DNA from 4 places in the Idiomarina loihiensis L2TR genome. Region 3 is predicted to be linked to each of the others. Evidence: predicted binding sites of a transcription regulator. Region 3 holds the regulator's gene; each other region holds the start of a gene.
The links. The regulator sigma-54, encoded in region 3, starts transcription at its own class of promoters, with help from an activator protein. The targets are predictions, from matches to a motif close to GTTGGCACGNNNNTNGNNT.
Positions count from the first base shown of each region.

Region 1: a site for sigma-54 is predicted at 1,690-1,708, ahead of flhA (flagellar biosynthesis protein FlhA). Genes of this name have one in related genera too.
Region 2: a site for sigma-54 is predicted at 1,468-1,486, ahead of IL_RS13255 (DUF4168 domain-containing protein). Genes of this name have one in related genera too.
Region 4: a site for sigma-54 is predicted at 1,302-1,320, ahead of flgA (flagellar basal body P-ring formation chaperone FlgA). Genes of this name have one in related genera too.

Region 1 is NC_006512.1:1,201,710-1,204,943, reverse strand. Features, by position in the region: gene ispH (4-hydroxy-3-methylbut-2-enyl diphosphate reductase) at 1-135, shown strand, start outside; gene IL_RS05760 (type II secretion pathway-like protein) at 141-485, opposite strand; gene IL_RS05755 (hypothetical protein) at 466-660, opposite strand; gene IL_RS05750 (prepilin-type N-terminal cleavage/methylation domain-containing protein) at 673-1,173, opposite strand; gene IL_RS05745 (pilus assembly FimT family protein) at 1,167-1,583, opposite strand; gene flhA (flagellar biosynthesis protein FlhA) at 1,751-3,234, shown strand, end outside.
Region 2 is NC_006512.1:2,776,395-2,779,628, forward strand. Features, by position in the region: gene IL_RS13250 (sensor histidine kinase) at 1-1,364, opposite strand, end outside; gene IL_RS13255 (DUF4168 domain-containing protein) at 1,533-1,913, shown strand; gene IL_RS13260 (acetolactate synthase large subunit) at 2,033-3,234, shown strand, end outside.
Region 3 is NC_006512.1:414,391-417,624, reverse strand. Features, by position in the region: gene lptA (lipopolysaccharide transport periplasmic protein LptA) at 1-530, shown strand, start outside; gene lptC (LPS export ABC transporter periplasmic protein LptC) at 1-19, shown strand, start outside; gene lptB (LPS export ABC transporter ATP-binding protein) at 532-1,257, shown strand; gene IL_RS02020 (RNA polymerase factor sigma-54) at 1,279-2,739, shown strand; gene hpf (ribosome hibernation promoting factor) at 2,767-3,054, shown strand; gene ptsN (PTS IIA-like nitrogen regulatory protein PtsN) at 3,058-3,234, shown strand, end outside.
Region 4 is NC_006512.1:1,228,647-1,231,880, forward strand. Features, by position in the region: gene IL_RS05880 (CheR family methyltransferase) at 1-176, opposite strand, end outside; gene IL_RS05885 (chemotaxis protein CheV) at 332-1,267, opposite strand; gene flgA (flagellar basal body P-ring formation chaperone FlgA) at 1,430-2,152, shown strand; gene flgM (flagellar biosynthesis anti-sigma factor FlgM) at 2,269-2,592, shown strand; gene flgN (flagellar export chaperone FlgN) at 2,592-2,993, shown strand; gene IL_RS05905 (LPP20 family lipoprotein) at 3,051-3,234, shown strand, end outside.

The DNA of each region.
Region 1 (3,234 bases), 790 kb from region 3:
CCCGAAGTGTTGGTCAAAGAAGTCATTGCTAAGCTACAGGAATGGGGTGGTAAAACCGCAGTAGAACTGAGCGGTCGCGAGGAAAATATCACCTTTTCAATTCCTCCGGAGCTAAGACCGCACCCGGTGGGCTAAACTGGTTACCGGGAAAGCCAGAATGTCTGGGTCAGTTCGTTATCTCTACCCCAGGAAACGGTTACCTCGGTGGTCGCGTTGAACTGATCGATAGAGATCAGCTCTGCTTTTAAATCAAATTCTCCTGATGTCCCGGATAGTTCAGGATTATTTCCTCTGTGCCAGGTTTGTTGAGCCTCACTTAAATAAGTCATCAAAACCTCCACAGCCTTTGCTTTTGTGTGGGCACGGTCAATCGCCGATAATCCAACTTGTAAAACCTGCAGACTGCTCACAGACCAGAGCGCCACCAGGGCAGCTCCCGCCAAAACTTCAAGCAGAGAAAAGCCTTTATTCTTGTGCCAATTCATAAGCTGTGCGCTGTGCTTCTAAGTCTTGCTGAAGTTGCTGAGAAAGCTGTTGCCATTGATGATGTTGCCGGGCTTCTGTCATTTGCGCGTAAAAAAGCAGCGCAGCTAAGCTGACTGAACTCAAGCTTATGAGTGTTACTAAGGTGAGTATTAGAGCGAATCCTTTCGCGTTCATAGTAAGCTCCAGTTAGTTAACCTGAGGAGTGATTGTTCGTTTGAAAACATGTGTCTGTGCATTGTTGGTAACGGTAAACGTTACAACAAGCTTTGATAACCCACTACCGGATCCCGGAGAGTATGAATCAGCAGCAAAATGAGTGACTTTAAATTGAGACTTATCGGTTAGGGATTGCCAGCCATATCCGGCGCAATCGAGAGTCATTGAGTTATGCTGTAGCTGTTCATTCCTGACTCGGAAGCCAACCGAGCCACCGTTTTGCTGAGGAAACAAATAGCAATTGCCCTGAGGGTTCGAAATTTGCGTTGCGACGGTATTTTTTAAAGTTTCAAAAAACTGATTTGCGACTGACTGAGCACTTAATAGTAAATTTACCCTCAATAACTTGTGGTGTTGCACTCCTGTTTGCCATTGCATTTGCTGCTGCGCCGCCATGACAACTATCGCACCAATAGCCGATGCTATAAGAACTTCCACTAAACTGCTGCCGCGCTCAGACACTATTAACATGAGGGGATTCCCGGAAGTGAATTACCCTCACTTAAGCACAATCGAATACGACCAATACTGCTGATGATGATTTTCACCTGTTTGCTTTTGCCTATTAGTCTGATGTGCCCTGGTGTCGCGGCAGCTGACTCTCCATAAAAAGTAAGCGACGCGGAAGGGCTGTAGGTGTATTTGGTTTGAATATCTGAGGCTTCTGAGCCATTGCTGAATGTGACTAAGTCGATTTCAATAGATTCCTTATTCGCTATGGACCTGGCTTTTACAAGCTGCAAGTAAGACAGCCAGCGCCCAGCCTCTTTTTGAAGCAACAAAGATTCTGTCTGCTGAGTAAATATTGGCAGGGCAGAAGCACCAAGCACCGCACTAACAGCCAATGCTACGACCAATTCCATAAGAGAGTAACCGCGCATAAAAACACATTATTTTGAAAAAGAGCAACGAGTATAGAAGCTGCTTAAGCTTTGTCTGTAAGCCCCAACTGAAACGAATGTAAGATAACCTCCGAATAAAACTAAAGCTGGCTCGATTCTTGAATAAAACACCGCAGGTTCAACTTTTTGACGCAACAGGAAGACGTATGGCGGGCGGTGCCGAAAAGTTAGTAAATTTTAGAAATTTCACGCAGAACAATGCGCATCTGATCAAAGGTTTTGGAACGCCGTTGGCCATTATGGCCATTCTGGCGATGATTGTTTTGCCAATTCCGGCTGTGGTGCTGGATGTTCTCTTTTCATTTTCAATTACTTTGTCACTGGTAGTTATGCTGGTGGCTGTTTATACCCAACGTCCGCTGGATTTCGCCGCTTTTCCTACGGTTTTGCTTATTGCTACGGTACTACGCTTAAGCCTTAACGTTGCCTCTACGCGTATTGTTTTATTAGAAGGGCATAACGGGCCCGGTGCTGCAGGCTCTGTTATTGAAGCCTTTGGTAGCGTGGTCATAGGTGGTAACTACACTGTCGGTCTGGTGGTGTTCGCCATTCTGGTTATTATTAACTTTGTGGTTATTACTAAAGGCGCCGGCCGTATTTCAGAAGTAACCGCTCGCTTCACCCTTGACGCTATGCCTGGTAAACAAATGGCCATTGACGCTGACCTTAACGCGGGCCTAATCAACCAGGAAGAAGCTAAAGCACGACGCAGCGATGTAACCCGTGAGGCTGATTTCTACGGCTCCATGGATGGTGCCAGTAAGTTCGTAAAAGGGGATGCCATAGCTGGTATTTTAATTCTTTTTATCAACATTATCGGCGGATTGCTGATTGGTATGATCCAGTACGGGCTGACCTTTAATGAGGCAGTGGAAGTTTATACGCTGTTAACCATTGGTGATGGCTTGGTAGCTCAAATTCCCTCATTGTTACTGTCAGTTGCGACAGCCATTATCATTACTCGTGAAAATAACAGCCAGGACATGGGTGATGCGGTTGTTCTGCAATTGCTCGATAACCCTAAGGTTTTGGTCATTACCAGCGCGGTATTGTTTGCCATGGGCGTTATTCCCGGTATGCCGCATTTTGCCTTTTTAAGCATGTCTGCGGTGTTAGCCGGTGCGGCTTACTTTAAACTTAAGAAAACCAAGACTGAAGAAGGTGAACTGGTCGAGAAAGAACAGGAACAGCAAGTTCAGCAGGCGCAACAAAAAGAGCTCAGTTGGGACGACGTACGCCACGTTGACACTATAGGTCTGGAAGTTGGTTATCGCTTAATTCCTTTGGTGGATAAGCAGCAGGGCGGTGAATTGCTGTCACGCATTAAAGGTGTACGTAAGAAGCAGTCTCAGGAGTTTGGTTTCCTTGTTCCGGCCGTACATATTCGGGACAACCTCGATTTAGGCCCCAACAGTTACCGCATTACTCTTATGGGTGTGACCATGGGTGAAGCTGAAATTCGTCATGACTGGGAGATGGCGATTAACCCGGGCCAGGTGTTCGGTGAGCTGGACGGTGAGAAGACAAAAGATCCGGCCTTTGGGCTGGATGCTGTCTGGATCCGTCCTGAGCAACGCGAGCACGCCCAAACTCTGGGTTATACCGTGGTTGACGCTGCAACCGTAGTCGC
Region 2 (3,234 bases), 480 kb from region 3:
TGTTTCACTATGGTTAAACCAAGCCCGGTGCCTTTTCCCTGAGGTTTATTAGTTTCAAAAGGCTGCAAAGCTTTATCTTTCATAGACTCGGGCAACCCCTCACCGTCGTCATCAACGGTGATAATGACACCTTCACCGGCGTACTCAGCTGCCACCACAACTTCCGATTCAGCTGCCTGCAAACCATTGCGAAGAACATTAACCAACGCCAGTTCCAGTCGCTTGACATCTACTTTCAGAATAACGTCGACAAGTTCCTTAATCACCACTTTGGCCGAGCCTTTATCCTGCTCAAACTCTATGCTGGTCATGGCTGTTGCTATCAGGTCACGTAAAGAAATAGCTTCGCGCTGCTGTACCGGCGTGCGGGAGAAGGCCAACAGCTGGTTTACCAGCCCGGTTAACCGCTGCACCTGGCCTCTTACCGCTTTTAGCTGGCGCTGACTGTCTTCGTCTTTATGGTTGCGTAATAAGCGGCTGGCGCGTCCGTCAATAACGGTAAGCGGAGCACCTAGCTCGTGCGCAACACCACTAGCAACGCTACCAATAGCCGCCATTTTTTCCTGTTCTCGCAAAGCTTGCTGCAGAGAGGCCTCGTGCTCTCGGCGCTGCTCCAGCTCTTGCTCAGCCTCGGTGATACTATCGAGCATTCGGTTGAAACCCTGAGCAACCTCCTGCAACTCTGACGGGCCAGCCGGTGTAACCCGTGTACTTCGGTGCCCTTCAGCTACCCGCAACATGGCATCCTTAAGTGCCACCACATGCCGTCCAACACCGCGGTAATGACCAAACACCAGCACCGCAATAGTAATTAAACCAAACGCCCCCCAACTGAGCCAGGCGTATTGGCTTAACGTTTCAAAGGACTCATCAAAATCGCTGGCCCGCCGGTTTATCTGTAATAAACCAATAATGCGACCACCGCGATCAACAATAGGCAGGAATTGAGAGAAGACATCACGTCCCTCAACCCGTCGGTAATCGTCTTGCTTTATTCCGGTCTGAACGGTTTGCAGTGCTAGCTGACTATTGCTTAAGTCGGTTTCAGTAATGCCCGCTTCCGCTACCTGCTGGCCATACACATTATAAACCGACGCACCATAAACCCGACCAATATTAAACACCGAATCCAGGTTAGCCTGTACTGTGGACAAATCGTTATTCAACAAGGCGTCACTTATAGGCAAGCTAATGGCTCGGCCGAGAAGCTCTAAGTCACTTTTTAGCCGTTCATTGGCCTCATCAGAGGCAACCTGTAACCCCACGCTTATTGCCACGCCGGAAATTAACAACATAGGCATAACGACATAAACCAGAAGCCGCCTTTGCAGACTGGATAGTGGCCAACTGTATCTTTTTGTCACACGACCTCCTTTAACTGTGTACTAAGGATACACATTTTTTAGTTGGTTTTCTCGGCGCAAACTTCGCAAGAACAAAAAGCTATAAAAATCAGTTAATTGAAAAGTTGGCACAGTCTTCGCTTTAGTTAGAGCGTAAGTAAAACTGATAAATTCATCTAGGAGATTATCATGCAAAAGACAATTATCGCATTAGCAACAGTATTCGCACTGGGTAGCACAGCAGCAATGGCTCAAGAGCAACAAGCTCAAGATCCAATGGCGCAGCAACAGCAGCAAACTCAGGAAATTTCTGAAGGCATGCTGGTTAAGTTTGTAACCGCTATGGAAGATGTTCAGGGCGTTACTGAAAAATACCGTGACCAGTTCCAGGAAGCTGAAAATCAGGAAGAAGCTCGTGAAATTCAACAGTCTGCACAGGAAGAAATGATTGCAGCAGTTGAAGACGCAGGTCTAACTCCACAAGAATACAACATGATTATTCAGCAAGCGCAAAACGACGAAGAGCTTCGTGGCCGCTTAGAAGAGCTGACGGGTGACGAAAACTCTTAATCGATTTACTCGATTGTAGGTTAAGAAGGCAGCCTTTTGGCTGCCTTTTTTGATCATCTCTCCTATGCTTTACGTAGGCCTAACTAGAAGAATATTCTTTAACGCAAGGAGAAAGCGAAGTGAAAGCATCCGATTTATTCGTAAAAGCACTTGAAAACGAGGGTGTGAAGTACATTTTCGGCATTCCCGGCGAAGAAAACCTGGACTTACTTGAGTCGCTCTCAAAATCCAGCATTGAGCTAATTTTAACCCGCCACGAACAGGGCGCAGGTTTCATGGCCGCCACTTATGGTCGCCTGACCGGCAAACCCGGGGTGTGCCTTTCCACCTTAGGCCCGGGGGCAACCAACTTGGTTACACCGGTGGCCTACGCGCAACTCGGCGCTATGCCTATGGTTGTCATTACTGGACAAAAACCCATAAAGGAACGTCATCAGGGTCAATTCCAGATCATTGATGTGGTCGACATGATGACTCCCATTACCAAATACACTCAGGCGATTATTAGCGCCAGCAGTATTCCGGCGCACATCCGTGAGGCTTTTCGTCGCGCTGAAGATGAACGCCCCGGCGCTTCTCACCTGGAGCTCTCAGATGATATCAGTCGCGAAGAGGTCAGCAGCCTTCCGATAGAAGCCAGTCATTCGCGCCGCCCCATTACCGAGCATAAATCGGTCCGCCACGTGCTGGAACTACTGCGCGAAGCAAAACACCCGGTACTGTTGATAGGGGCTGCGGCCAATCGGAAAATTACAGCAAAAATGCTGCGCGCATTTGTCGATAAAACCGGTATTCCTTTTATTACCACGCAAATGGGTAAGGGTGTTATTAACGAAGACCACCCACGCTGGCTTGGTAATGCGGCGGTTTCCGACGGCGATTACCCGCACCGCGCCATCGAAAAATCTGACCTGATTCTTAATGTCGGTCACGACGTGGTGGAAAAGCCGCCCTTTATGATGAAAACCGGCGACAACGACAACCGTAAAGTGGTGCACATTAACTTTCAGGGTGCCCAGGTTGATTCGGTTTACTTTCCTCATGCCAGCATGATCGGCGATATTGGTAACAGTATCTGGCAGTTAAAAGAAGGGATTGAGCCGCAAAGTCACTGGGATTTCAACTTTATGCTGAAAGTTCGCGATCACATGCGCGACCATACCGATGAAGGCGCTCATGACGGCAGCTTTCCGGTGTTACCCCAGCGTCTGGTAGAAGATGTGCGTGAAGCTATGCCAGATGACGGTGTCATTGCACTGGATAACGGCATCTACAAAATTTGGTTTGCACGTAATTACCCGGCTCGTCAGCCAAATACGGT
Region 3 (3,234 bases):
TTTCCAGCCTGCTGAGTAAACTCATCCTGGTTGCCTTAATACCCTCAGCGGTTATGGCTCAGGGCAAGTCTGACTTTAGTAAACCCATGGAAGTTGAGTCGAGTAAGGAAGAGCTTGATATTAAAAATAACCGCCTGGTTTTAACGGACAACGTTATTATTCGTCAGGGCACCTTATTAATCCGCGCCGATCGACTAGAAGCATCCGCCAGCGAAAGCGCCGAGCAAGCAGATATTTTTATTGCAGAAGGCACTCCTGCTACTTACAGCCAGACGCTGGACGACGGCAATGAAATTAACGCTGAAGCAAAAAAAATCACCTATTTTCAGTCGGAACAGCGACTGGAGCTTAGTGGCGACGCTCGCATCTCTCAAGGTAGCAGTAGCTCAAGCGGCAGTTTGATTACTTATGATTTGAATAAACAAACGGTAACGGCAAGCAGTTCAGGTGAAGAAGACAGCCGTGTTATCACTATTTTTACGCCTAAACCAAAAACCGATACCGACGAAAAAAATAACGAGAACCCTTAATATGGCAACTTTACGAGTCAAACATTTAGCCAAAAGCTACAAAAGCCGACAAGTCGTTAAAGACGTTAGCCTGGAAGTAAGTCAGGGGCAGGTTATTGGTTTACTGGGCCCCAACGGGGCAGGTAAAACCACAACCTTCTATATGATAGTCGGTTTGGTTAATAGCGATAAAGGTCAAATTCTGCTGGATGACAATGACCTTACATTACTGCCAATGCATGAACGGGCACGCCGGGGTATTGGGTATTTGCCGCAAGAGGCTTCCATTTTTCGCAAATTGACCGTGCGCGATAATCTGATGGCTATTCTGGAAACTCGTAAAGAACTTTCAACCAATGAGCGTGAAGAACAGCTTGATGCTTTGCTCGAAGAGTTTCATATAGGCCACATAGCGAATAGCCAGGGCATGAGTCTTTCAGGCGGTGAGCGCCGTCGGGTTGAAATTGCCCGCGCCTTGGCAGCGGAGCCTACGTTTATTTTGCTGGACGAGCCTTTTGCCGGAGTTGACCCTATTTCGGTTATTGATATTAAAAAGATTGTTGAACATTTAAAGCAACGTGGTATTGGTGTACTTATTACCGACCACAATGTGCGCGAGACATTGTCTGTTTGTGAACACGCTTACATTGTCAGTCATGGTGAGCTTATTGCCAGTGGGGATGCAGAAAGTATATTATCGAATCAACAGGTTAGAGACGTTTACCTCGGTGAGCAGTTCACCCTATAACGTGATACCGGGACAGTCATTATGAAGCAAAGTCTGCAGCTAAAAATTGGTCAGCACCTGACCATGACGCCACAACTCCAACAGGCCATCCGCCTGCTGCAGCTTTCCTCGCTCGATCTTCAGTCAGAAATTCAGGATGCATTAGACAGCAACCCGCTGCTGGAGGTTGAAGGCGAAACGAGTAACGACGCGGATCAACCCGAAACTCGCAATATTGAAGAAAGAGACGACAGTCAGCGGGAAACATCCGACGTTATAAAAACTCAGGAAATGCCTGACGAGCTGCCGGTCGACAGCAGTTGGGACGACACCTACTCCAGTCATACCCCGGCCAACGGTGCGGCTTCTTCGGGTAAATCCTTCGACGGCGACTTTGAAGTCTATCAGGGCTCTACCAGCGAGTCTTTGCAGGATCACCTGCTTTGGCAAATGCAACTTTCTCATTTTTCGGAAGAAGACACCGCCATAGCTGAAGCCATTATTGAAGCCATAGACGACAATGGCTATCTAATGGTTGATGTTAATGAAATTATCGAAGCTGTGCGCCTACCCGAAGTGGAAGTAGAAGAAGTCTGCATGGTGCTTAAGCGTATTCAGCATTTCGACCCAATTGGTGTCGGCGCACGCAGCGTCAGTGAATGCCTTGCCATTCAATTACGTCAACTAAGCGACGACACTGAATACAAGCAGGTTGCTCTATGCTTAGTGACTGAACATATGGACTTACTTGGCAGTCGCGATTTTCGCACCATTCAGCGTAAACTGAAGCTATCGGAAGACGATTTACGTCAGACTATGCGGTTAATTCAACAGTTGCACCCGCACCCGGGCGAGCAAGTTGCGCAGCAACCCGTTGAATATGTTATTCCCGATGTGGCCGTTACTAAAAAAAATGGTCGTTGGATGGTCGAATTAAACCCGGACAGCGTACCTAAACTAAAAGTGAACGAAGAATACGCGGCCTTGAGTAAAGCAACAAAGTCAGTAGCCGACAGCCAGTACATAAAAAACCATACGCAAGAAGCGCGCTGGTTCATAAAAAGCCTGGAGAGCAGAAACGATACGCTGCTGAAAGTGGCCAATTGCATAGTACAGCGCCAGCAGGGCTTTTTTGAGCATGGTGAAGAAGCTATGAAGCCAATGGTTCTGAACGATGTTGCTGAAGCCGTGGATATGCATGAAAGCACAATTTCACGCGTAACGACACAAAAATACTTACACTGCCCAAGTGGCGTATTTGAGTTGAAATATTTTTTCTCAAGTCATGTCAGTACAGAGGGCGGTGGCGAGTGTTCAAGCACGGCAATACGTGCTTTAATTAAGAAGATGGTCGCTGCTGAAAATCGCAGTAAACCGTTAAGTGACAGTAAGATTGCTGAACTGATAGCCGAACAAGGTATCCAAGTAGCAAGAAGGACAATTGCGAAGTATCGGGAATCGTTAAACATTCCATCATCGAGCCAACGCAAAAGTCTTTTGTAACTTTGTTAACTGCAGAAGGAAGACGTTATGCAAATTAATTTGACCGGTCATCACATCGATATTACCGAAGCTCTGCGTGACTACGTGGACACAAAATTTGCCAAGCTGGAAAGACATTTTGACCATATAACTAATGTTCACGTCATCCTAAATGTTGAAAAAACGATTCAAAAAGCGGAAGCTACGCTGCACGTGAATGGCGGTGAGCTTTTCGCCGACGCAAAACACGAAGATATGTACGCGGCCATCGACGGTTTAATTAATAAACTGGACCGTCAGGTGATTAAACACAAAGAGAAAATGAAACAACATTAATCCATGCAACTGAGTGAATTGTTAAGCCCCGACTGCACCAAGTGTGCAGTCGAGGGCGCAAGTAAAAAGCGACTACTTGAAACCATTAGTCAAATCGTAGCCCCTAAGCTGTCTGGCATTACCCGTCATGACATTTTTGAGAGCCTGTTAAACCGTGAGCGTTTAGGCAGTACGGGAATT
Region 4 (3,234 bases), 810 kb from region 3:
TTCATTGAACGTTTTACAAGCTCCGCCAGCGAATCGATATTAAACCGGCCCATTAAAGGGCCTAACCGACTCTTCACCAGATACAGTTTACTCTCACCCAACACGATACCGCATTGATGCTCAAGGAACTGACGAAATTCCTGATACTCCGATAAACTTAATTCGCGATTTATCACGTTATATAAACAACTTCCGTTTCAGTTTCATTCGTTTCGTAGCCTGACGTTTAACGTCAGGTTCAATATTCTTACCCGGCACCTAAGTTTGCTACGAGACCGTAGCCTGACGTTCACGTCAGGTCGAATATCGCACCTGATGCAATAGCATCAGGCTACGCAATAACTTCTGTATTAAGCCATTTTTGTACGGCGGTCGCCAGTTCATCGGGATGAAACTTAGCAATAAAGTCATCGGCGCCCACTTTCTTCACCATAGCCTGATTGAATACACCACTCAATGATGTATGCAAAATAACATGGATATCACGTAAATCTGGGTCAGCTTTTAACTCGGCGGTAAGCGTATAACCGTCCATAACCGGCATTTCTACATCGGAGACCAAAACGGGCACATGAGGATGCACTAAGCCCCCCACTTCCTTGGCTTTATCTTTTAAGTAATCTAACGCTTCTTTACCGTTCTTTTTAACTTCGAGCGTAATACCCAAAGACTGCAATGCACGTTTTATCTGGTTACGGGCAACCGAAGAGTCATCCGTAATCAAAATGGTTAAATCTTCTTTTGCAACATTGATAGGTGCATTCGCAACTTCTTCGCTGACATCCATATTAGCCGGCATAATATCAGCTAAAATGCGTTCCACATCAATAATTTCAATTAATTCATCTTCCACTTTGGTCACCGCGGTAAGATACGCATCTCTTCCGGTACCTTTGGGCGGCGGCATCACATCTTCCCAGTTGATGTTAATGATGCGATCAACCCCTTCAACCAAAAAGCCCTGAATGGTTCGGTTGTACTCAGCAATAATGACGAAACGATTCTGAATATCGGTTAGCGCCCGACCACCGGTCGCCATACTCAAGTCAATAATAGATATAGCCTGACCACGGATGTGCGCAATGCCACGAACCAGAGGGTTACGATTAGGCATTGCGGTAAGTTTAGGGCATGGCAATACTTCGCGTACTTTAAATACGTTAATGCCGAAGCGTTGTTTCCCATTTAGGTGAAACATTAATAGTTCCAGCCGGTTTTGACCGACCATTTGTGTGCGTTGATTCACTGAATCGAGAATGCTAGCCATTGTTCACTCCTGTTATGTGGCAGGCTACTTCTACTTCGGCACGGTATTTGCTTACATCTACATTAACCATACTGAAACCATCGAACTGCCGATCTTTTGACGTTATACCGTTTTTTTCGGCACTCGAACAGATAACCTTAACGGATAACATCAGGAATTTTTATGATAGTACGTAAATCGCTGCTGATCAGTTCGATTTTTTTTATAACTTGTGGCATTAATTCCGTTAACGCAAAAACGAGCGGTTCAGATGAAAGTCTGCGCTTTAATTACAAAGCGTTACAGGAACTGGCTCACAATTATGTGGAACAACGGGTTTCAGCGCCGGATAATGGTCGTGTGGAAGTCGTTGCCAATAACCTCGACCCGCGCATGGCTCCCAAAATTTGTTCGCAGCCACCAAAAGTAGGCCTGGCAACTAACGCCAACCTCGACAGCTACACTACCATTGAAATTGAATGTGTAGGCAAAACTAACTGGCGCACCTATGTGCCTGTTCGAATTTATCGCTACAAAAATGTTGTTACCGCAGCCTCACCTATGGCTCCGGGTCAAATGATAAGCGAGAGTGATTTAGTGTTTTCCGAAGTTGACCTTAACCGGGTTCGCTCAAATGTGTTTACTGACATGACGGCTTTAGTTGGAGCCCGCATTAAAAAGCGCATTGCTGCAGGTCAGGCAATAAGTGCCAGCGATACATGTCTTGTATGTGAGGGGCAAAGCGTTACAATAGTTGCACAAGATAAAACGTTGCGAATTACTGCCGCCGGAAGAGCCCTGGCTGATGGTCTCAAAGGTGAATCGGTTGTTGTTGAGAACGCACGGTCGAACAAATCAATACAAGCGGTTGTCACAGGACTAAACGAAGTGACTGTTAATTTATAAAATGCTTAATCAGAACCTGACGTGAGCGTCAGGCTACGTACTAAAATTTTTATTAAAGTATTTTTAAGTGTGGTCGATAAGTAACCGAGACATATTATCTAGCGAGGCTAAAAACCATGTCAATTAACATTAACAATGCCGGGCTGAAAAATGCCAACATTGATAGCAAATCCAGCAACCGTCAAGTACAGAGCGATGCTCCGGCTAAGCCTGCTGCGGTTTCGCAAAAAGGTGGTGAGGCCGTTTCGTTAACCAGCGAAGCGCAACAACTGAGTGGCTTACAGGAAAAAGCAATGAACAGCAGCGGCATTGACCAGGCCAAAGTTGATAAAATTAAAGCCGACATTGAAAGCGGCTCGTACAAAATTAACGTTGAACAACTGGCCAATAAACTGGCTCAGTTTGAGTCTGACCTGTTCAGTAACGGCAGCAACGAATAATGACCGTGTTGGCGCCTGTTAACGATATATTACAGGATATGGCAGACTCGCTGGAAAACCTTGCGTTGTTACAACAACGTGAGCTTAATGCCATTGTCGAGCGCCAACACGCTGATGTTAATGCTATTGCCGACGCCAAAGAAAAAACGCTTATCCATATTAGCGAACTCGACCAGCAATTGGCTCAACACCCTGACAACGAACAGTTAAAAGACGACGCGGACTTAGCTGAAGCGGTTGCTGCTATTAAGGCCACCCTCTCTGACGTTCAGCATCAAAGTCAGGTTAATGAACGCGTGGTGCAGTCAACGCTAAACAGTATTGAGCAGTTAAAACAGTCCATTTTACAGTCCGCACGAAAAGATACCCTTACCTACAATAGTAAAGGTAAAATCCGTTAAAGATTTTGCCAGTCCAGCCGTTATAACCATAAGTACTTTGTTCAATCAGAGGTCGTTATGGCTAAGCATTTACTCTCTTTAGCTCTACTTGCATCTGCGCTGTTATTAAGCGGCTGTAGTGCTTACAACAAAATTGTGTACGATCAAAAGCACGTTGAATGGGAAACCCAAACCCCAAGTGAATTTCCAGTGCTGAATGCGGTTGGCTACGCCCCTATTGAAACTCAGCAAGGCGAAAATG